Tenggerimyces flavus: one gene and its partner. The protein of the gene in region 1 interacts with the protein of each later gene in a pairwise test. Links are inferred from orthologs where the notes say so. Each region holds a gene or a part of one and is shown on either strand. Other genes may lie near its edges.

The links.
Region 2: the proteins of ndk (region 1) and JOD67_RS38160 interact in binary tests that used the Escherichia coli proteins (3 or more experiments, as listed by UniProt). The link is inferred for Tenggerimyces flavus from one-to-one orthologs.

Annotation. Positions count from the first base shown.
Region 1 is NZ_JAFBCM010000001.1:6,399,883-6,407,758, forward strand. Bases 4,932-7,876 are described here. They hold ndk (nucleoside-diphosphate kinase), read right to left. Parts: upstream 6,636-7,876; coding sequence 6,228-6,635; downstream 4,932-6,227. Other genes in these bases: JOD67_RS30090 (rod shape-determining protein), read right to left, coding at 4,932-5,829; JOD67_RS30095 (hypothetical protein), read right to left, coding at 5,885-6,157; JOD67_RS30105 (DUF4233 domain-containing protein), read right to left, coding at 6,695-7,039; JOD67_RS30110 (bifunctional folylpolyglutamate synthase/dihydrofolate synthase), read right to left, coding at 7,036-7,876. In the rest of the region: JOD67_RS30065 (ABC transporter permease), read left to right, coding at 1-605; rod shape-determining protein RodA, read right to left, coding at 584-1,747; JOD67_RS30075 (penicillin-binding transpeptidase domain-containing protein), read right to left, coding at 1,744-3,504; rod shape-determining protein MreD, read right to left, coding at 3,525-3,989; rod shape-determining protein MreC, read right to left, coding at 3,989-4,801; more of JOD67_RS30090, read right to left, coding at 4,801-4,931. UniProt on the Escherichia coli protein: Major role in the synthesis of nucleoside triphosphates other than ATP. The ATP gamma phosphate is transferred to the NDP beta phosphate via a ping-pong mechanism, using a phosphorylated active-site intermediate.
Region 2 is NZ_JAFBCM010000001.1:8,197,484-8,205,377, reverse strand. The notes cover bases 4,356-7,318. They hold JOD67_RS38160 (uracil-DNA glycosylase), read left to right. Parts: upstream 4,356-5,464; coding sequence 5,465-6,172; downstream 6,173-7,318. Other genes in these bases: JOD67_RS38155 (galactose-binding domain-containing protein), read right to left, coding at 6,169-7,318; JOD67_RS38165 (maleylpyruvate isomerase family mycothiol-dependent enzyme), read right to left, coding at 4,615-5,409; JOD67_RS38170 (NUDIX hydrolase), read right to left, coding at 4,356-4,602. Also shown: JOD67_RS38200 (cytochrome P450), read left to right, coding at 1-654; JOD67_RS38195 (hypothetical protein), read right to left, coding at 651-1,421; transcription elongation factor GreA, read right to left, coding at 1,437-1,946; JOD67_RS38185 (DUF4307 domain-containing protein), read right to left, coding at 2,072-2,482; mycothiol conjugate amidase Mca, read left to right, coding at 2,560-3,435; JOD67_RS38175 (hypothetical protein), read left to right, coding at 3,442-3,666; more of JOD67_RS38170, read right to left, coding at 4,150-4,355; more of JOD67_RS38155, read right to left, coding at 7,319-7,894. UniProt on the Escherichia coli protein: Excises uracil residues from the DNA which can arise as a result of misincorporation of dUMP residues by DNA polymerase or due to deamination of cytosine.

The DNA of each region.
Region 1 (7,876 bases):
AGCTGCTCGTCCTCGTCGGCACGTTCCAGCTGATGGCCGGCATCCGTACGGCGTTCATCGAGCCCAACCTGAGCTGGTTCACCGATCAGGTGCGCAACGGCAAGATGGATCTCTACCTGATCCAGCCGGCGTCGAGCCTGTTCCTGGCCAGCCTGAGCTCGCACTCGCCGGTGGCCCTCACCAGAGCGGTCCTCGGCCTGGCGGTCATCGGCGGAGGCATCGCGGACCACGGCAAGCTCCCCACGATCGCCGGCCTGCTCACCTGGCTACTACTGCTCGCCACCGGCACAGTGATCATGTGGAGCCTCGGCGTTCTCGTGTCCTGCTTGGCGTTCTGGGCACCACGGCTGGAGCTCGACATCCTGTTCAGCTCGGCACTGAACCTCGCGCGCTACCCGGTCGACATCTACAGCCGACCACTGCGCATCGTGCTCACCTACCTGTTCCCGATGGCGGTCGTGACCACGCTCCCGACCACAGCGCTGCTGCGCGGCCCGACCCTCGTCGGTACGGCGGCAGCCATCGCCGCCGGCGCCGGCATCGCGCTGCTCGCGATCGGTGCATGGTCGGTGGGCGTGCGCCGCTACACCGGTGCGACGTCCTGACCACGCAGGTGCACGTTCTCCAACAGGGCAACGGCAACCAGACAGGCGACCATGCTGGAGCCGCCGTACGACACGAACGGCAACGGCAGCCCGGTGATCGGCATCAGCCCGAGCGTCATGCCGACGTTCTCGAAGATCTGCGCGGCGAACCAGCACACGACGCCGCCGGCGAGCAGGCGGCCGAACAGGTCGGGCGCAGCGCGCGCGATGCGTACGCCGCGCCACAGCACGAACGCCAGCAACAGAAGCAAGGCGCTCGAGCCTACGAAGCCGAGCTCCTCCCCCGCCACCGTGAACACGAAGTCGGTGTGCTGCTCGGGAACGTACGCACCGCTCGTCCTGCTGCCGTGGAACAAGCCCGCCCCGAACAGCCCGCCCGACCCGATCGCGACCCGCGCCTGCTCGGCGTTGTAGCCGATCCCCTCCGGATCGACGCCAGGGTTGACGAACGCGGTGAGCCGCGCGAGCTGGTAACCCTCCAGCAGCCCCACCCGCACGGCGGCGTACCCGGCCGTCGCCGCGACGAGTACGAGTCCGGCGAGAAAGCGCAACGGCGTGCCCGCGAGCGCCAGGACGCCGAATCCTGTGACCAGCAGGACGAACACGGTACCGAGGTCGGGTTGGATCGCGACCAGCCCGATGGGCACCGCGGCAACGGCGAGCGCCCAGAGCAGATCGGACCGCGCCGATCGGGTCGAACGGCGGGCATTGTCTCTCCGTTCGGCGAGGACTACTGCCATCCCGACGACGATCGCGACCTTCGCGAACTCCCCGGGCTGTAAGGAGAAACCGCCCGGCAGCCGGATCCAGGACTGGGATCCGTTCACGGTCGCGCCCAGCACGAGCACGAGGACCAGTCCCGCCACCACGACCAGGTAGCAGGCCGGCGCGTACAGCCGCAGCCGGCGATGGTCGATCATCGCGACCGGAACGGCGATCACCACGCCGATCAGGATGTTGAGGATCTGCTTCAGCAGGTAGGCCTGCGGGTCACCACCGGTGAGAGACGGCCGGTGCGCGGTCGCCGACCACACCAGCAGACAACCCAACGCCAGCAGGGCGATCACCGCGACGAGCAGCGACCAGTCGAGCTGCCGGGCGGCGGTCGACCCGGCATGGCGAGGCGGAGCGACGGCAGTCATCGCAGCGCCTCCCACAATCGCCGCACCGCGGGACCCGAGGTGGCCGCGCCCGTACCGCCCTGCGAGACCATCATCACCACGGCGTACCTCTGGTCGAACGACGCGAACCACGATGTCGACTGCCTGCCGTCGACCTCGGCAGTCCCGGTCTTCGACGCGACCGGCGTCTTGTCGAGCCGGAACCCGGCGAACGGCGCCGCGCCCGTGCCCGACACCGTGGTCTTGCGCAGGGCCGCCTGCAGATAGCGCAACTGCGACGGCGTCAACGGCAGCTTGCCGGCCACCTTCGGTACCTGTTTCCGCAACGAGGGCTGCAGGAGCGAGCCGCCGTTCGCGAGCGCCGCGTACGCACGAGCGAGCTGCAACGGCGTCACCGTGGTGTCGCCCTGCCCGATCGCGAGCAGCGCGGCGTGCCCGGCGTACGAGGTCTGGCGTCCGACGTGGCCGGCGCGTTCGCCCGGCAGGTCGAGTCCAGTACGCCGACCGAAGCCGAACGCGGCGGCTGCGGCCTCGATCGCGTCGTCCCGCCGATGGTCGAGCCCGACCTGGTAGAAGAACGTGTCGCACGACACCGCGAGGGCGTCGGCGAGCGAGAGGTCGCCGTACGCGAGCGACTCGAAGTTGCGGAACGTACGGCCGACGATCTCCATCGTGCCCGGGCAGGGCAGCTGCTCCGACGTCCGGAAGCCGTGGGTGAGAGCCGCGGTCGCCGAGACCACCTTGAACGTCGACCCCGGCGCGTACTCGCCCTGCGTGGCGCGCGCCACCAAGGGCGCGTCGCCCGAGGCGAGCAGCCGCTTCCGCTCGGCGCTTGTTAGACCGTCTAGCCAGAGTGAGGGATCGTAACCAGGGTTACTGGCCATCGCGATCACTCCACCCGTTCGCGCATCGAGGACGACGATCGCGCCGGCGTCGGCGACGTACTTCCGCTTGGTGACCTTGTCGAAGCGGGTCCGCGTCGCGGCGAGGGTCTTCGCGAGCTCGCGCTCGGCGAGGGCCTGGATGCGAACGTCGAGGTTCGTGACGAGGTCCGCGCCAGGCTTCGCGGGCCGCTCGGACACCACCGACAGCACCCGGCCCTGCGCGTCGATCCGCACGGTCCGCTGACCCGGCGTGCCGCGCAGCAGCGCGTCGTACTGCTTCTCCAGCCCGGCCCGCCCGACCAGGTCGGTCGTCCGCAGTTCGCCGTGGGACGCGTCGAGCTCGGTGCGGTTGACCGGCGCGACGTAGCCGAGCAGATGCGCGGCGGAAACCCCATCGGGCTTGGGAAAACGCCGCGTCGCACGGGAGTCGACGACCACGCCCGGGAAGTGCTCCGATCGCTCGGAGATCGCGAGCGCTGCCTGGGTCGACACGTTCCGGGCGATCGGCACCGGTTCGTACGGCTGGCCGCTCCAGCACACCGGCGGGCGGCGGGCCCCGGGCGTCCCGCAAGGCACCGTCCGCGCGGCCAGGTCGGCACCGGGCTTCCCGAGGACGGAGCCGAGCCGGTCGTACAGCGCGGTCCGGCCAGGCTTGTCCAGCTTGCCGACCGCCGAAGGATCGACGAGCACGGTGAGGGCGCTCTCGTTGTCGACGAGCGGGCGGCCGTTCCGGTCCAGGATCCGGCCACGGACGGCGGGCACCGAGATCGTCCGCAGCTCGCCGACGTCGGTCATGGGTGCGCTGGGTTCGACAGGGCGGGCGACCTGCACGATCCAGAGCCGGCCGAGCAGGACGGCGACCAGCGTGAGCACGAGCAGCTGGAGGATGGCCATCCGCGCCGTGGTCCTCGCGTTCACTGCGGCGCGACCCGGGCTGACAGCGGTACGAGGACGAGCGCGAGCACCGCCGCGGAGAGGATCGACGTGCCGCCGGCACTGAGCAGGACCGACCAGTCGACTCGCGGATCGCCAAGCAGGACGTCGATTCCGGCGTACGTGGCGAGTGTGAGCGCGGCGCCACCGGTCATCGCGAGCACGCCGATGAGGACCCGGTGGTTGCCGTCGTCGGCGCGGGTCACGCCAGCGGCGCCGACGAGGTACGCCGCGAGCGTGAACGACAGTGCCCACAGTCCGGCGACCCCGTCCGCCGGCGGCGCGACGTCGACGAGCAGACCGGCGCAGAACCCCAGCACCGCACCGAACGCCGGCCCCCGCACGTACGCGAACGCCAGCACGGCGACGAGCGCCAAGGAGACGCTCGGCAGCAGCGTGACCTGGACCAGCCAGGCGACCAGAACGACAGCCGCGGCGAGCAGCATCAGCGCTCCCCCACCACGACACCGACGACATCGAGGGCAGTGAGATCGACGTACGGATCCACCGACGCCTTCGGCGCGACACCCGCGGTCGCCGGATCCACCGAGACGACGCGGCCGATCGGAATCCCCGCAGGGTAAGGCGATCCGTTCGGCGATCCCCAGGTGACCAGCCGGTCACCCTGCTTGACCCGGGCCGAGTGGTCGACGAGCTGCAGCGTCAACCTGGCCTTGCCGACCACATCGCCTGTCCCGTGCAGGAAACCGAGCTCGCGGCTCGTCTCCAGCCGCCCACCGACGGTCGACGTGGCGTCGCCGAGCAACAGGACGGTCGCGCTCGTCGTACCCGCGCGAACGACCCGGCCGACGAGCCCGTCGGCCGCGACCACGGCCTGGTCGGCGCGAACCCCGTCCCGCGTGCCGACATCGAGAGTCACCGTATGCGCGAAGCTCTGCTGCGCCCCGAAGCCCACGACCCGCGCCGGGACTGTGTGCCCGGCCGAGCGAAGCTGGTCGACGGCTCGCCCTTCCGCACGGCGTTCGGCGTCCGTCCGAAGCTGCCCGCGCAGGGCGGCGTTCTCCTCACGCAGTTTCAGCAGTTCGCTCCGCTGCTCGCCGAGCGAGGCGACATCCCTTGCCGCGTTGACGATCGGACGCGTCGCGACCCGCGCGCCGAGCTGCAGCGGAGCGACCGCCTCAGCCACCGCGGCGCGTACGGCGTTCAACGGAGACTCCTCGACCGCGAGGTCGACGGTGACGAGCGAGAACGAGCCGAGCAGGAGCAGCACCAGCAGCACCCGGGACCGCGGCCGCATCATCTCTTGCGGGGCTCGGAGACCAGCACCCGTCGAAGCGTCTCGAACTCCTCGACGCACATGCCGGCGCCGGCCGCGACCGACTGCAGCGGGTCGTCGGCGACCCGTACGGGCACCCCGGTCTCGTGCTGGAGGCGGGCGGCGAGCCCGTTCAGCAACGCACCGCCGCCGGTGAGGATGATGCCCCGCCGGACGATGTCGCCGGCGAGTTCGGGCGGGCAGGTGTCGAGCGTGGTGCGGACCGCGTCGATGATCGCGTTGACGGGTTCCTCGAGCGCCTTGCGGATCTCGTCGGTGGACACCGTGACGGTCTTCGGCAGCCCGCTGACGAGGTCGCGTCCGCGTACGTCCGCCTCGGGCTCGTCCGGAACGGGGAACGCCGAGCCGATCGTCGACTTGATCTCCTCGGCGGTGCGCTCGCCGAGCATCAGCGAGTACTCCTTCTTGAGGTAGGAGATCACCGCCTTGTCGAGCTCGTCGCCGGCGACGCGGATCGAGCAGCTCGTGACGATTCCGCCGAGAGAGATGATCGCGACCTCGGTCGTCCCGCCGCCGATGTCGACGACCATGTTGCCAGTGGGCTCGTGCACGGGAAGCCCGGCGCCGACCGCGGCAGCCATCGGCTCCTCGATCAGGTAGACCATCCGGGCGCCAGCCTGGTAGCCGGCGTCGCGGACCGCGCGCTGCTCCACGGTGGTGATGCCGGACGGGACGCAGACGACCAGCCGCGGCTTGGCGAAGTAGCGCCGCTTGTGCACCTGCTGGATGAAGTACCGGAGCATCTTCTCGGCGGCGTCGAAGTCCGCGATGACGCCGTCCTTGAGCGGGCGGATCGCGGTGATCGTGCCGGGCGTACGGCCGATCATCTGCTTCGCGGCGGTCCCGACGGCGACGATCGTGTTGGTCGCGGTGTTCGTGGCGACGACGGAGGGCTCGCTGAGCACGACGCCGCGCCCGCGCACGTAGACGAGGGTGTTCGCCGTTCCGAGGTCGACGGCCAGATCCCGGCCGAGAAAGCTGTTCGCCATTTCGGTAGCCAGTTTGACACGCTACGTAGCCGTGGCTTGCGGTGACTCGCCGGGGTCATGTCCAAGCTTGGGTGAGATAGACCCGTTCTCGGGCGACGACGCCGTCGGCGAACTCGGTGACGACGACGGCGAGGGCGGGCTCGCCGTCGTCGTTGTCGAGGCGGTACTCGTGCACCCACACGTTCGGGGCGCGTACGGACCACTCAGCCGCGGCTCCGACCTGCGGGAAGTCCAGCCGCACGTCGTCGGCATACAGCGCCGACCAGCCGCGGTCGGAGCGGTGCTTCAGCAGCTTGTCGATCAGGTCTCGGGCGGTGCTCTCGTTCATACGTTCAAGCGTGCGGTGGCGCGAGACCGGGCGGCATGGGGAGGACTACTTAGATTTCCCATTCGGGCGCCTAGATGTCGGGGAAGAACAGCTTGATCTCGCGTGCGGCCGACTCCACCGAGTCCGAGCCGTGGACGAGATTCTCCCGGTTCGACAGGCCCAAATCGCCACGGATCGATCCCGCGGCGGCCTTCCGGGCATCGGTCGCACCGTTCAGCAGGCGTACGGCCTCCACGGCCTCGTCGCCCTCGAGCACCAGCGCCACGAGCGGTCCGCTGATGACGAACTCGCGCAGCGGCGGGTACCAGGCCTTCTCCAGGTGCTCGCCGTAGTGCTGGTCGGCCGTCTCGCCGTCGATCGTGCGCAGATCCATCGCGACGATCGAGAGCCCCTTGCGTTCGTACCGGGCCAGGACGTCGCCGACCAGCCCACGACGGACCGCATCCGGCTTGATCAGGACCAGGGTGCGCTCGGACACGACAGAAACTCCTTAAGAACGAGGTCACGACGGCAAAGCACACGCAGCGTAGCCGACGCTCATCCCTCGCTGGGTGCCTGGGCAGCGATCTTGCGGTCGAAGACGAGGCAGGCGAACCAGAGGATGCCGAAGATCGCGCCGAGCGCGAGCATGATCGACACCACGAATCCGCTCGCGAACGCGGCCACCTGCACCACCGAGCCGAGCACCACGCCGACCGGCTTACGCAGCGTCGCGGCCGCCGCGACGCACATCAGGACGATCGCCAGGCCGCCCCAGATCGCCAACCCACGCGGTGCATCGGCCACGCCGATCGCCACCGGGATCGCGAGCCCGACGATGATCGCCTCGAAGACGAGGATCGCCGACAGCGTTCCCCGCATCACCGTCACGTTCAGGTTCACTGCGCCTCGCCCCGTCCCAACAGCACGCGCGCCTCGCCGGCCGTGATCACCGAGCCGGTCACGAGCACCCCGCCCCCGCCCATCTCCTTGGCCTGTTCGTCAGCCGTGCGGACGGCGGCGTCGAGTGCGTCCGGCAGCAGCGGCGCGACCTCGACCCGGTCCTCACCGAAGATGTCGATCGCGATCTCGGCCAGCTCCGCGGCCGGCATCGCACGCTCGGTGGAGTTCTGCGTCACCACGACGTGGTCCATGACCGGCTCGAACGCCTCGAGCACACCTGCGACGTCCTTGTCCTGCATGACGCCGATCACGCCGACGAGCGGTTCGAACGTGAACGCCTCGCTGATCGCCGCCGCGGTCGCCTCGGCGCCGTGCGGGTTGTGTGCCGCGTCGAGCAGAACGGTCGGGCTCCGGCGGACGATCTCCAACCGCCCCGGCGACGTCACGCCGCCGAACGCCTCGCGAACGATGTCCGCGTTCAATCCCTCTGGGGCGCCGCCGGCGAGGAACGCCTCGACCGCGGCGAGCGCGCAGGCCGCGTTGTGCGCCTGGTGAACTCCGTGCAGGGGAAGGAAGATCTCGTGGTACTCCCCCGACAGGCCCTTCAGCGAGATCATCTGCCCGCCGACCGCGATCTCGCGCTCGACGACGCCGAACTCGATCCCCTCGCGGGCCACGGTCGCACCGACCTCGGCCGCGCGGCGCATCAGCACCTCGGCGACCTCGACCTCCTGCTGCGCGATCACCGCGATCGCGCCAGGCTTGATGATCCCGGCCTTCTCCCGCGCGATCTCCGGCGGCGTGTTGCCGAGGTACTTGGCGTGGTCGACCGCGATC
Region 2 (7,894 bases), 1.8 Mb from region 1 along the record:
GAGGTACGGGACGACGGGCACGCGATGTCCGACACGCAGGTGCGCGACGAGGTGATGACGCTGCTGCTCGCCGGCCACGAGACGACGGCGACGTTGCTGACCTGGACGTGGTGGCTGTTGGACCAGCACCGCGCGGTCGCCTCGTGGCTGTGGGAGGAGCTCGACGCGCTGCCCGCGCGGGCGTTGACGTACGAGGACATCGAACGGCTGCCGCGCACGCACGCGATCGTCGCGGAGTCGATGCGGGTCCGCCCGCCGGTGTGGCTGCTCGGGCGGCGCGCGACGACCGACCTCGAGGTGGACGGCTGGACGATTCCGGCGGGGTCGTTGTGTACGGCGAGCCAGTGGGTGCTGCACCGGGACGCGCGGTTCTGGCCCGCCCCGTTGGAGTTCCGGCCTTCGCGGTGGCTGTCGTCGTCGGGTGAGTTCGACGAGTCGGCGCCGGGGCAGTCGCGGACGACGTACTTCCCGTTCGGCCTGGCGGCGCGGACCTGCGTGGGCGAGTCGTTCGCCTGGGCCGAGGGTGTGCTGGTACTGGCCACGTTGGCGCGTCGGTGGGATCCGCGCCTCGTCCCCGGCCACCCGGTCGAGCTGCAGCCTGCGGTGACACTGCGACCCAGGCACGGCATGCGGATGACACTGCACCGCCGCTAGACCATGCGGTAGCGGCCCAGGGTCTCGCCGGGGTGGCGGTTGAGGGCGATGGTGTCGCGGACTGTCCAGACCACGCGGGGGCTGCACCAGGACTGCGACGGTTTGCTGAACGCCCAGCCGCCGCCGATCGTGACGGCGGCGTGGAGGACGACGCGCTGGGTGTTGCGCCAGACGAGCACGACGCCGGGAGAGTCGTCGGACTCCGTGCCGCGGATCGGGACCGTATGGGACGCGAGCCATTCCTCGAACGGCTCGCACACCACCCACTCCGACGCGGCGCCCGGAACGCCGGCGCCGGCCATCACGGTGCCGAAGCAGTTGGGGCCGGAGCCTGGCGGGAACGTGCCGGCAAGCTCCTTCGCGTTCGGAACGACCGAGCGCGCCGCGCGCCACACCGACGCGGACACCTCACGATGCCGGCTCGGCGCGACACCCTCCTCGACGTACTCGATCACCGGACCGTCGCCGACCCGCGCCAACAGCGAAGGCCACCACGGAAACCGGCGACCGTTCTCGCTGCCTGTCGCCTCGCGCTTGGTCAGCAGCGAGCGCCGCACCCGATACGGCAACGCTTCGAACTCGGCCTCGTCGAACCAGACCCAGGACCCGTTGTACATCTGGAAGGTGTCCCGCACCTCGCGCGTCGGCTCCTGCCGAGGACCGGTCAGCGCATCGGAGCGAAACGGCTGCATCGCCGGCGCGAACCACTCGCGCCAAGACTCCACGAGAGCGGCGGAGACACCGATCCCCAGGACGATTCGCGGCATTCGTTCCCTAGAGACCTAGGCCTGGAACGGCACCGTGTCGACGATCTCCACGGCCACGTCGCGTCCGTTCGGCGCGGTGTACGACGCCTTCTCGCCCTTGCTCTTGCCGGAGATGGCCGCGCCGAGCGGGGAGTTCGGGGAGTAGATCTCGATGTCGACCGAGTCGTCCAACGCCAGCAGCTCACGCGACCCGAGTACGAACGTCTCGGTGTCGTCGTCGCCGGCGAACTTGATCGTCACCTTCATGCCCGGCTGCACGATGCCGTCGTCCTTCGGCGTGCCGCCGACCCGCGCGCGCCGCAGCATGTCCTGCAGCTTGCGGATCTGCGCCTCGGTCTTGCCCTGCTCTTCCTTCGCGGCGTGGTAGCCGCCGTTCTCCTTGAGGTCACCCTCGTCGCGGGCCTCACCGATCTTGCGCGCCAAATCCGCTCGCACCGGACCCGTGAGGTGCTCGAGCTCCGCCTCGAGACGTTCGAACGCCTCTTGAGTGAGCCAGATCACATTCGTGTCGGTCGGTTGCGTCACGGTTTCTCCTTGTTCCGTAGCCGGGCCATACGCCGACGGCCAATGAAGCCGAGCTGGGAATGAACTGCGAGTGTCCAGCAGCGTACGGACAGGCCTTTGAGGCTAACAATGCCTGCGCCCGAGCGCTATCGCGTTCGAGCCTGTCCAGGAACCGAACAGCTTAGCAGCTCCACGCTCAGCGCCCGGTCGGACGTGACGATCGGATGGGTGACGAGCTGCGTCCTGCGGCCGTCCGATGCGTCGAAACGTACGTCGACCTGCGACGTTCCGACCGTCGCCATCCGTTCGCCCCGCGCAACGAGCTCGCACGACACCGTACGCGTCGCCTCCACCTGCAGCCGGACGGTCACCGAGGTGTCCGAGACCGGGTCGAACGTGATCACGCGCGCCGCGATCGGCGGCTGAGCCGCACGAATGCCGCTCCACAACACGATTCCGACAGCGACGGCGATCAGGACGCCGATCGCGACGAGCCCGGCCGTACGTCGTGAACCGCGCGCGCCGCCGTACCGGTCGGACAGCGGATGCGCGGGCATAGCTTCGGCCTTCCGGATGTTCGTGGGGTGGTCTGCGCGATCATTGTTGCTCCACGCTTGAACTGAGAGGAAACAAGGTGCCGTCCACCGCACCGGGCCCGTTTCGGCTGATGCACGTTCACGCCCACCCCGACGACGAGTCCAGCAAGGGCGCCGCGTCCACCGCGAAGTACGTCGCCGATGGCGTCGAGGTCCTCGTCGTCACCTGCACAGGAGGCGAGCGCGGCTCGATCCTCAACCCGAACATGGACCGCCCGGACGTGCTCGCGAACCTCGCCGACATCCGGCGCGAGGAGATGGACCGTGCCCGCGAGATCCTCGGCATCTCGCAGGTCTGGCTCGGGTACGTCGACTCCGGCTACCCCGAGGGCGACCCGTTGCCGCCGCTGCCCGAGGGCAGCTTCGCGGCGCGGCCGGTCGACGAGGAGGCGGCGAAGCTCGTCGCGGTCATGCGGTCGTTCAAGCCGCACGTGGTGACGACGTACGACGAGACTGGCGGCTACCCGCACCCGGACCACATCCGCTGCCACGAGGTGACGGTCGCGGCGTGGGAGGCGGTGGGCTCGGACTCGGCGTACCCGGAGGCGGGAGCGCCCTGGCAGCCGTTGAAGCTGTACTACCACCACTCGTTCCACCGGGCCCGGACGCTGGCGCTGCACGACGAGATGATCCGGCGCGGCCTGGAGTCGCCGTACGCCGAGCGGCTGGCCGAGTGGAAGCGCGACCCGGCGTGGGACGCGCGGGTCACGACGCGGGTGCCGTGCGCGGAGTACTTCGCGGTCCGCGACAAGGCGCTGCTCGCGCACGCGACGCAGATCGACCCGGAGGGGCCGTGGTTCGTCTGCCCGCTCGAGGTGCATCAGGCGGCCTGGCCGACCGAGGACTACGAGCTGGCGCGTAGTCTCGTCGAGACAGAGCTTCCCGAGAGCGACCTGTTCGCCGGGGTGAGGTGAGGACAAGTGGTGACGCTGCTCGCGGCCGAGCGGGACCCGAGTGTCTGGGTGGGACCCGGACTGCTCGGCTTCGTCGTGATCATGGGGTTGGTCGTGGCGACGATCCTGCTGTGGCGCAACATGAACAAGCAGCTGAAGAAGGTCACGTTCGACGACGGCAGCGAGCCTGCGGCGCCGACGCCGACCGAGCCGGCCGAGCCTCAGCCGAACGGGAAGCCCTCGCCCAGCTAGCCGCCCCTCGGGTTTCGAATGAGGCAGTTCCTCTGTCGAATGGGCCGGTGCATCCCCTGGGGACCGTGGACGCGCCTGGTCGGTTTGGGTCGGGGGCACCCCGGTCCGAACCTATGGGACCAGGGTGCCCCCGACCCAACCAGGCCTCGCCACACCCGGACCACCGGCCACCTCGACCCCCGCCACCCAGCCACGTCTTGGATGAAGGGCACCTTCATTCAATCGCCCGGCCCATCCACCATGTCCCATCAAAGTGTGGGGTTCTGGTCGCGACACGCCGGCGTGTCGCGACCAGAACCCCACACTTCGCGAAGGGCGGAGGGTCCCCTCGCTCGAGGAGATCGCTACAGGGACGCCCTCATTCGAAACCTCCGGCCCATGAGCGTGATCATGAAGCCGAACTGGTCGTTTTCGACGGGTCTGGCTTCATGATCACCGACATGATCACGGCGGCTGGCCAAGCTATTCGAATGAGGGACGCCCTCATTCGAAACGGCCGGTGGCGAAGATCGCTGGTAGCCGGCCGCTGAGCAGTCCGGCGAGCACCTGGTCGACCGGTTCCACGACCGGGGTCGGCAGGTCCTTCAGCCCGTACCAGCCCAGCTCGGCGCACTTGTCCGGCTCCAGGTTCGTGGGCTCGCCAGCCCAGACCTCGGCGGCGAAGAAGAAGTCGACGCGTTCGTCGACCGGTTTGCCGCTCCCACCCGTCCGGTGCACCGTGCACAGCGGCACCAGGTCGTCGGGACGTACGACGATGCCGATCTCCTCAACCGCCTCGCGCAGACAAGCGGCCATTGCGGACTCGCCGGCCTCGATGTGGCCAGCTGGCAGCGACCAATACCCGTCCCGCCACCCTGTGCCGCCGCGAAGCGAGAGCAGCACCTCCTCGCCCCTGCGCAGGATCAGATAGGACGCCGGGACCAGCTGGAAACCCACGCGGAGGCCTTCCTAAGCAGTAAGACGCGACTCGAGGAAGGACTGAGCCACCTCGACTTCGCCGCTGAGGCTAACGCCGGCCACCGACACGTTCTGCCGCTTCCACAGCATCATCAGCAAACCGGCCGCCGTTCCCTCGATCGTCGCCTCGGCGGTCTTGGCGACGTCGTCCGCGAGCACCGGCCCGTCGGCCGTGGGCGGTCCCATCGGTACGTCCGCGGTGTGCGGCGGGCGCAGCAGCCAGCGTTCGGCCCGGTCGGTGCACGCCAACAAAACGGGCGCGGCGAGGTCCGGCGTCCCGCTCCGGCGGGTGATCCGCGGCAGCCACAGGTCGAGCACCTCCGCGATCCCATCCGCGGCGACCTCGCCGTCGATCCGTACCGACCCGCCGACCGCGACCTCCGCGTCGACCCGATGAACGACCAGCTCCAGCGCCTGCCGCCGCGACCAGAACCGGGCGACCTCGTTCTCGGGCTGCATCGTCCAGCACGGTTTGCTCGGGTCGGTCCTCGCCAGCGTCTCGAGCAGGTCGCCGACGCACCGCTCGTACCAGTCGGCGAGGTCCTCGCCGTCTTCGGCGGGCGTCGTCACCACGTCGCCCGGCCCCTCGCCGAGCACGATGCCGCGCGCCCACTGATGGACCTGGCCGACGTGGTCGACGAGCTGGGTGAGCGTCCAGCCGGGGCAGGCCTTGACGTGCGCCTCCGGATCGCCGTGGGCGTACGCGGCGACGAACGCGTCCGCCTCCCTGCGGATCACCGCCTGGTACGTCTTCGGATCGAACGCGCCGTACGGCTGCTGGGTCACGCTTCGGAGCCTACTAAGCTCCTTGACCTGCTCACGGCAAGCGGAGGAGGCCGGCGTGGTCGACACAGCAGCAGCATCGACGCAAGCGAGTCGCAAGCCGCTCACCGAGGTCGTCGAGGCCGGCTGGGCTCAAGCGCTCGAGCCGGTCGCGGAACGGATCGCCTCGCTGGGTGACTTCCTGCGCGCCGAGCTCGCCGCCGGCCGTCGCTACCTCCCGGAGGGCGCGAACGTGCTGCGTGCGTTCCAGCAGCCGTTCGCGGACGTGCGGGTGCTGATCGTCGGGCAGGACCCGTACCCGACACCGGGGCACCCGGTCGGGCTGAGCTTCTCGGTCGCGCCGGACGTACGCCCGATCCCGCGGAGCCTGCAGAACATCTACCGCGAGTACACCGCCGACCTCGACCTCCCAGCGCCGGCGAACGGCGACCTCTCGCCCTGGTCGAAGCGCGGCATCCTGCTGCTCAACCGAGCCCTCACCGTCTCGCCTGGCAAGCCCGCGTCGCACCGCGGCAAGGGCTGGGAGGACGTGACCGACCAGGCGATCCGCGCGCTCGTCGACCGCAACGAGCCGATGGTCGCGATCCTGTGGGGCCGCGACGCGCAGAACCTCCGCCCGCTGCTCGATGACGTCCCGTGCATCGAGTCCGCGCACCCGAGCCCGATGTCCGCCGACCGTGGGTTCTTCGGGTCCCGCCCGTTCAGCCGCGCGAACGAGATGATCGCCGAACTGGGCGGGGATCCCGTGGACTGGTCTCTGGCCTAGGTCGCCTTGTAGACGGCGATCTCCGTCATCGTCGGCGTGTAGATCTCGGTCGGGATCTTCTCGGTGAGCGCCACCCGCAGCTTGGACGTCGTGATGTCGCCGAAGCCCGTCACGGTGCGGTCGTGCCCGATCCCGTCGTCGCGGGTCGCGAACGTGACCCACTGGCTGGTGCCGGAATCCCAACGCTGCAAGGCGAACGACTGCACCCGTGGGTTCGTGCCGGAGTCGGTGTACTCGTCCAGGTAGACCTGGTCGAACGTGGTGTCCGCGCCGAAGTCGATGTCGAGCGTGACCGGGTACGCCGCGTCGTCGGCCGCGGCCCATCGGGTCGCGAGGTTGCCGTCGGTCAGCTTGTCCGCGGTGAGCGTCCCGCCCGCGCCGGGGTGCGTCGAGCTCGCGACCGCCGGCTTGCCCAGCGCGAGGTTGACCCTGTTGTCGACCTCTTCCTCGATCGGGTCGTCGTCGACGGGGTGGGCGACCTTCCTTCCCTGCTTGCGTTCTGACATGCCGATGTCGGGCGCGGCGCCGTAGTAGATATGCGTGCCGACGAAGTCCTTCGTGCCCAGGTGCGGGTTGTAGCGACCGGCGTCGATCAGCGGCGAGTCCTTGCGCAGCGCGAAGTGCTCGCCTGCCTTACGGATCCGGTCCACGCCCAACCCGGTCGGGTACTTCGCCGGGTCGCCGACGAACCTCGGATCCACCGCCACCCCGCGCGGATCGGCCGGTTCCTGGGTGGAGTGGGTGCCGCTCGCCTCATAGAAGTCGTTGTTCGAGAACACCGCCTGGCGGAGCGCGCCGGTCCTTCGATACCAGGGCGTCGCTTCCGCCGTCGAGTAGTTGTAGAAGATGTTGTTCAGGAAGTAGACGCGGCTCAGGAACCGTTCGTCATGGAAGTAGTCGAGGTCCGCGCCGTCGTAGACGAACGTGTTGTTGACGAAGTACGTCGGCGAATAGTTGGTCGACAGCATGTTCTTCACGAGCACGCCGTTGTCGTTGACGCTGAGGTTGTAGCGGGCGACGGAGTTGGAGCTGTTGCCCATGTACGACATCCAGCCCGCGGCGTTGTCGTGCGAGTAGTTGTGCTGGTACGTGACGTTGAAGTTCGTGTACTCCAGATCCCACGGCGTGCCGTCGAACTCGTTGTTCGGGCCGCCGTAGACCTCGTTGTACTGCATGACGGAGTCGGCGCCGGCCCAGAGATAGAGCGCGACCGACACCGAGCCGTAGCGCACGAGGTAGCCGTTCACCTCGTTGTACTCGACCTTCATGTTCTTCGTGTTCGCGAGCTGGATCGCACCCTGGCCGATGCTCTCGGCGTAGTTGTGGCCGATGTAGACGTCGCGGCTGTAGAGGTCGCGCGTACGTACCCAGAGCTGCTCCCAGCCCTCGTGCCACTTGCCCGCCTCGTCGAACTGGCCGGCCTCCGGGTAGCGGTCGTTGAACCAGTTGAACGCGAACTGGATCGCGTGCAGCTCGACGTTCACGAACGTGTTGTTCTCGATCCGCACGTCCTTGAAGTAGTAGCCGCCGGTGCCGTACTCGGTGTACTTCTTGCTGCCGAACACCTGGAAGTTGATGCCGCCGTAGTGCATCTGCTGCCAGAAGTCCGGGCCGTCGGTGTGGTGGACGTACACGTCGTTGATGCGGAAGTGGTCCATGATGCTGTCCGCGCCCGCCGCGAGCTTGTCGGCGTTGATCGACACCATGATCCCGTCGCGGACG